Regions from separate parts of the Pseudomonas donghuensis genome, predicted to be linked through region 1. Evidence: riboswitches for the same ligand, from Rfam matches in the RefSeq annotation. Region 1 holds a riboswitch; each other region holds the start of a gene.
The links. Region 1 has a riboswitch for cobalamin ahead of BV82_RS09175 ((2Fe-2S) ferredoxin domain-containing protein). Riboswitches for the same ligand answer to the same signal wherever they lie in the genome.

Region 1 (2,256 bases):
CGATTCCGGCCGAGCTGGTCGAGTCGGAGCTGTTCGGCTACGAGAAAGGCGCATTCACCGGCGCCCATCACAAGGGCAACATCGGCCTGATCCGCAAGGCCGACCGGGGCATCCTGTTTCTCGATGAAATCGGTGACATGCCGCTGCCGACCCAGGCACGCCTGCTGCGCTTTCTGCAGACCCGCAACATCCAGCCATTGGGCAGCGGTGAACCGACCCCGGTGGATATCCGCGTGGTCTCGGCGACCAACCAGAACCTCGCCGACCAAGTACGCCTGGGCCACTTTCGCCAGGACCTGTACTACCGCATCGCCGGTCTCAGCCTGATGCTACCGCCCTTGCGCGAACGCAGCGACCGCCTGGCCCTGATCGAGCAGCTCCACCAGCAGTACCGCGAGCCCGGGGCGCCGACGCAACTGCCCGGCAAGGTGCTGGAACTGCTGCTCCAGCATCCCTGGCCGGGCAACCTGCGCCAGCTGGCCAGCGTGCTTCAGGTGGCGCTGGCGCTGGCGGGCGGGCAGCCGATTGCTGTGGAGCACCTGCCGGACAGTTTCTTTGCCGACCTGCCCGCCTCCAGGCCACAGGCCCCCGTGTTGCCGCCAGCTAGCGCTGACGACCTCGGCCAGCGCCTGCAAGGCCTCAACGGCAATATCTCGGCCCTGGCCCGGGCCCTGGGCATCAGCCGCACCACCCTGTACAAGCGCCTGCACGCCCAGGGCCAGGCCGGCACAGTTGACGAACGCCTGGGCTGATGGTCAGATGCCTGCCAGTTTCAGGTGCCTGCCGCCGCCGTGCGTCAGGTGAAACGGGAAGCCGGTGCGTCGTTATCGACCAGTCCGGCGCTGCCCCCGCAACGGTAAGCGAGTGAAGCATTCAACCCGCCACTGTGCCCACAGGCATGGGAAGGCGAATGGCTTCAAGCCTCGCAAGCCCGGAGACCGGCCTGAAGCCCCACGACTGCATGCAGTCATTTAGGCAAACCTGCGGAGGGCGGGCACGAGCCGGCTGCCTGGCGCGTGTTGGCTGGGGCCCTCCTGTGCGCTTCGCGAATGTTTTTCGAGAAGTCCATGACAGCAACAACCCCCAAGCGTCGCCGCGGCCGCGTCGCCGAAGATGAAATCCAGAGCAAGCCCGAGTGGTCGCAGATCCCCGAGCATACCCGCCACGTGATGCTCTGCACCGGCCCTCGCTGCGTGCAACGCGGTGCCCTGCCGCTGTGGAAAGTCCTGCGCCGCGAGCTGCTGGTGGCCAATCGTATCGAAACCACTGACGGCGTGCTGCTGACCCGCAGCCATTGCCAGTTCCCCTGCAACCTCGGCCCAGTGCTGACGGTGTATCCGGACCGTTGCTGGTACCGGGTGGCCAACGCCGAAGACGCGCAACGGCTGGTGCGCGAACACCTGATCGAGGGCCAGCCGGTGCCCGATCTGCTGCTCAATGGCCAGGTGTCATGAGGTGGTTCGGCGCCAGCTTGCTGGCCGCGCTGAGCCTGGCGCGGCAGCTGCGGGCCTTCAAGCAAGACCCACCTTGAGTCATCACAGCAGATTCCGCTGTCTAACCCACTACTTCAGCTTTACCGGCTGAGCGCCCAACGCGCTTCAGCCGGGATTTATCATTGATCACGTCGACAATAAGCACACAGCCAACCCCGGATGCGTGCCTCGATGCAAACAACAAATACAGTCTTGATGATCCGCCCGGCGCGGTTCGCCTTCAACCCGGATACCGCCCTCAACAACCGCTTCCAGCAGGCCCTGCTCGAGCCGGAGCAAGCACAGCAGAAAGCGCTGGAAGAGTTCGATGGTTACGTCGACACCCTGCGCCAGCACGGCGTCGAAGTGCTGGTGGTGCAGGACACCCCGGCGCCGCACACCCCTGATTCGATCTTCCCCAACAACTGGTGGAGCAGCCACGCCGACGGCAGCCTGGTGCTCTACCCGATGGAAGGCCAGAACCGCCGCCTGGAGCGCAGCAAGGGCGTACTCAAGGTGCTCGAGGAACGTTTTGCCGTTCGTCAGACCATCGATCTGAGCCCCCTTGAACAGCAGAGTATGTATCTGGAAGGGACCGGCAGCATGGTCCTGGATCGCGAGCACCGGATCAGCTACGCCTGCCATTCCGGACGCACCCACACCCAGGCCCTGCGCCTGTTCGCCGAACAGCTCGACTATCGCCTGTGCCTGTTCCACGCCGTCGACCGCCACCAGGCACCGATCTATCACAGCAACGTGATGATGAGCGTCGGCCGCGGGCTCT
Region 2 (2,256 bases), 780 kb from region 1:
ACCAGGTTGCCGCCGGTGGTCGACAGCACACGCTGCCAGCCGTCTTGCGGCGACCAGGCTTCACTGTCGTGATGATGCTCGGCGGTGCCGGCGGCATGTTCATGGGGCGCCTCGACCGCAGGCGCGGCGCTTTCATAGGTTTCCGCCTGGAGAATCAGCGGCGCGACCCAGAAGCTTTGCAGCAGGGTCAGCAGCAGGGCGGCCAGCAGGCCGGTAAAGCCTGCGGTACTGGCAATACGCTTGATCATCGGGGGCAGCACTCAGTGGCAAGGGAAGGCAGCGCTGTGGCGGGTATCGTGGGCAGCGTTGTGCACCGCTTCGATGTGCGAGAAACCGGCGAAGTACACCAGGCACAGGCCCAGCAGCGAGGCGCCGACAGCAACCAGCAGGCGTTGGCTGAGGCTTGACGGGGTAACGGCTTGGTTAATGGCGGTACTGGTACGCATGGCGCTTTCCTCTTGGTGTTGTCGGCAACAGGCAAGCGCAGCAAACCCCTGCACGAGGTTCGCCCAGGGGTTGCAACAGCGCCCGCCCACCGCGGGTTTGTTCAGTCAAGCGTTGGGCCGGTCTCCGGGCTGGTGAGGGTGGGCAGGTGGCCACACCACAGGCGTCACCTTCCCATGCCAAACAGCGGGCACAGTGGTTCTGACGCTTTTCTCACTTACCGTTGCGGGGGCAGCACCGGACTTGTCATGCACCTCAATAAAGAAGCATATGACGCACCGGTTTCCCAGTTTCACCCTCAAGGGGCACCCAAACGAATGGCGTTAGCAAATCACGGGCGCGGGCAGGCGTCAATCGTGACAGCAGTTGACCGCTCACCGGGCACTGCGTAGCCTAGCCGCTTCGAGGTTCTTCGGCGCTGGCCGAAGCTAAGACGGGAACGCGGTTCAAGCCGCGGCTGCCCCCGCAACTGTAAGCATTGAAGCGTTCGACACAGCCACTGCAACCCTGCGGGAAGGCGTCGTTCGACTGGCCCGGGCGCCGGTGCAATGCAAGCCAGGAGACCTACCTCGGACAGTTTCCGACATTCAACCGGGCGGGGTGATCCGGTGGCGAACAGGCCAGGTGCGTGACACCGTTGGCGCTCGTCCCGCATGCCCGCCATCCTGCCAAGGGCATCGACATGAAAACACTGGCCAAACTCCCCGTCACCATCGTTACCGGCTTCCTCGGCTCGGGCAAGACCACGCTGCTGCGGCATATGCTCGACAACGCCCAGGGGCGGCGTATCGCGGTGATCGTCAACGAGTTTGGCGAACTGGGCATCGACGGCGAAATCCTCAAGCAGTGCAGCATCGGCTGCACCGAAGAAGAAGCCAACGGCCGCGTCTATGAGCTGGCCAACGGCTGCCTGTGCTGCACCGTGCAGGAAGAATTCTTCCCGGTGATGCGCGAGCTGGTGGCCCGCCGTGGCGATCTGGACCATATCCTCATCGAAACCAGCGGCCTGGCCCTGCCCAAGCCCTTGGTGCAAGCCTTCCAGTGGCCGGAGATTCGCAACGCCTGCACCGTCGACGCGGTGATCACCGTGGTCGACAGCCCGGCCGTCGCCGCAGGCACCTTTGCCGCCTACCCGGAGCAGGTCGATGCCCAGCGCAAGCTCGACCCCAACCTGGACCATGAATCGCCGTTGCATGAGCTGTTCGCCGACCAATTGGCCAGCGCCGACCTGGTGGTGCTGAACAAGGCCGACCTGATTGCCGCCGACGACCTGGCCAAGGTGCGCGCCGAAGTCGAAGAAGAGCTGCCACCGGCAGTCAAGGTGATCGAAGCCAGCAGCGGCCGCCTGCCGCTGGAGGTGCTGCTGGGTCTGGGCGCCGAGTCCGAGGCGCACATCGATGGCCGCCGTACTCACCATGATTCGCACCACGATGGCGACGATCACGACGACCATGACCACGACGCCTTCGACTCGATCTCCATCGAGCTGCCGCAAGCCGACGAAAGCCTGTTGCTCGATGCCCTGACCCAGTTGGTCGTGCAGCACGGCATCCTACGGGTCAAGGGCTTCGCGGCGATCCCGGGCAAGCCGATGCGCCTGCTGATCCAGGGCGTGGGGACCCGTTTCGACAGGCACTTCGACCGCGCCTGGCGCAGCGAAGAGCCACGCACCACACGCCTGGTGCTGATCGGCCAGGAACTGGATGCGGCACAACTGGAAGCGCGCCTGCGCGCCGCTCTGGGCGCTTGACCCATGCACCTGCTGCGGACCCAGCCCGGTGGCTTTGTACCGGACGACAGTATTGCCGACCT
Region 3 (2,256 bases), 2.4 Mb from region 1:
GACAGACCGCCATACCAGCGCAAGCCTTCGGTCAGGCTGCCTTCGAGCAACTGGGCATGGCGCAGGGTACCGACGCGGTTGGCCAGTACCCCGGCAAACGGCAGGTCCGGCTGATAGCGCGCCAGGCCCAGGGCCAGGGCGCCGAACGTCTGGGCCATGGCCGTGCCATCGATCACCGCCAGCACCGGCACGCCAAAATGACGGGCCAGGTCAGCGCTCGATGGCGTGCCATCGAACAACCCCATGACCCCTTCGATCAGGATCAGGTCGGCCTCAGCCGCCGCTTCCCACAACAACCGGCGGCTTTCCTGCTCGCCGACCATCCACAGGTCAAGCTGATACACCGGCGCACCGCTGGCGCGCTCAAGGATCATCGGGTCGAGAAAATCCGGGCCGCACTTGAACACCCGGACCTTGCGCCCCTGGTTGCGATGCAGGCGCGCCAGCGCGGCGGTCACTGTGGTCTTGCCCTGGCCGGAGGCCGGTGCGGCAATCAATACCGCCGGGCAATGGCGCGCGTCACTCATAGTTCGACGCCCTTCTGGGCGCGAATACCGGCCTGGAAAGCGTGCTTGATCATGCCCATTTCGGTGACGGTGTCGGCCAGTTCGATCATTTCATCCTTGGCCGCACGACCGGTGACGATCACGTGCTGCATCGGCGGGCGCGCCTGCAGGTCGCTGAGGACCTGGTCCAGATCGAGGTAACCGTGCTTGAGGGCGATGTTCAGTTCATCGAGCACCACGAAGGCGATCGACGGGTCCTGGAGCATCTGCCGCGACACCGCCCAAGCGGCTTCGGCGGCGGCGATATCACGCTGGCGGTCCTGGGTTTCCCAGGTAAAGCCCTCGCCCATCACGTGGTAGCGCACCTGCTCGGGAAAACGGCGGAAAAACAGCTCCTCACCGGTGCTGTTGCGGCCTTTGATGAACTGCACCACACCGCACTGCATACCGTGGCCCATGGCCCGGGCAAGCATGCCGAAGGCCGAACTGCTCTTGCCCTTGCCGTTGCCGGTGAGCACCAGCAGCAGGCCGCATTCGTTGGGCGAATTGGCGATGCGCTCGTCGATGACGGCCTTCTTGCGCTGCATACGGGCCAGGTGGCGTTCGTCGCGCTCGGTGGATTCAGTCATGAGGTTCTCCGCAAACCACTGTCGGCCGGCCCGCAACGAGCCTGGCAGCCTGTGGCTGCTCAAGGATCGCGAAGGAAACGGCGTGACAGATGAATGGATATGGCAGACGGAAAACGCGCAGGGCTGCGGCACAGGCCGGAGGAACCGCGCATCACCCTCCGTGATGCCGTTGGCTGTTACAGGCCGGTCTCCGGGCTTGTGAGCGGGGCCATGAACACCCGGGACCGCGCGCCTTCCCGGGTTGAACACCCAGTGGCCCTGCGCGGCCTTGACTCACCTACCGTTGCGGGGGCAGCGCCGGATTCGCGCGCCTTGCACGCCCACCGGCTTCCCTGTTTCACCCTGCCAGGCCATAGCCCACAGAGCACCTGAAACAAGTCGCGAAGGTTAGAGGGTTGCACCCGGAGCGTCAATGAAAGGCGCTGAACTGGCCTGGATCAATGGCGCCTTTGTCATCTTGTGTAACACTGACTTCAGTGATATCAAATAGCCATAACTTCGGCTGTACTCGATCACAACTATAAGGGAGAGCAGCATGCAAGGCCTGATCATCAATAACGCGCGCCTGGAGTTCCTGCGCCCCGCCCTGGAACGTTGGGTTGATTGCATCGACCGCTTCAACCAGACCCTCGGCGATGGCGAGGCGCCCTACTGGCACGGCGCCCAGGCCAACCTCGGCCTGCTCTCGGCCGCCGCCTGGCAAGCCGAGCTGGTGACCCTGCAACAGCACCAGAGCAAGAAACAGCGCGAGGACGGTGATCGTGAAGGCCGCTGCGACCTGTACATCGCCAACCACGAAGAAGCCGCCTACCTGCAAGGCAGCCAGCGCTGGCCAAAGATTGCCAAGCTCGATTTGAACAACGCCCTGGCCGAGACCGTTTACACCGCCCGGCAGATCGCTGCGCCCAGCCAGCTCAAGGTTGCCGCGCTGTTCGCCAGCCCCTGGAAAGCCGGCCAGCACGCCAGCCCCGAAGAGCTGCAGGACCTGGTCGACGACCTGCAAAAGCACAACGCCTGCGCCATCGCCTGGTACTTCCCCTACGCTTACCGCAAGCTGCACAACGAAGCCGGCCAGTATTACCCCGGCATCGCCCTGCTGCTCAAGCAGGCCTGAAGCGGGG

Region 2: linked by a shared signal. The riboswitch ahead of cobW (cobalamin biosynthesis protein CobW) and the one ahead of BV82_RS09175 ((2Fe-2S) ferredoxin domain-containing protein) in region 1 are both predicted to bind cobalamin.
Region 3: linked by a shared signal. The riboswitch ahead of cobO (cob(I)yrinic acid a,c-diamide adenosyltransferase) and the one ahead of BV82_RS09175 ((2Fe-2S) ferredoxin domain-containing protein) in region 1 are both predicted to bind cobalamin.

The regions. Positions count from the first base shown of each region.
Region 1 is NZ_CP071706.1:2,004,820-2,007,075, reverse strand. Features, by position in the region: gene BV82_RS09180 (sigma-54-dependent Fis family transcriptional regulator) at 1-752, shown strand, start outside; cobalamin riboswitch at 758-961, shown strand; gene BV82_RS09175 ((2Fe-2S) ferredoxin domain-containing protein) at 1,068-1,454, shown strand; gene ctlX (citrulline utilization hydrolase CtlX) at 1,665-2,256, shown strand, end outside.
Region 2 is NZ_CP071706.1:2,787,772-2,790,027, forward strand. Features, by position in the region: gene BV82_RS12985 (CbtA family protein) at 1-248, opposite strand, end outside; gene BV82_RS12990 (CbtB domain-containing protein) at 261-446, opposite strand; cobalamin riboswitch at 545-773, opposite strand; cobalamin riboswitch at 833-1,030, shown strand; gene cobW (cobalamin biosynthesis protein CobW) at 1,127-2,194, shown strand; gene cobN (cobaltochelatase subunit CobN) at 2,198-2,256, shown strand, end outside.
Region 3 is NZ_CP071706.1:4,370,780-4,373,035, forward strand. Features, by position in the region: gene BV82_RS20330 (cobyrinic acid a,c-diamide synthase CobB) at 1-527, opposite strand, end outside; gene cobO (cob(I)yrinic acid a,c-diamide adenosyltransferase) at 524-1,135, opposite strand; cobalamin riboswitch at 1,300-1,522, opposite strand; gene BV82_RS20340 (hypothetical protein) at 1,671-2,249, shown strand.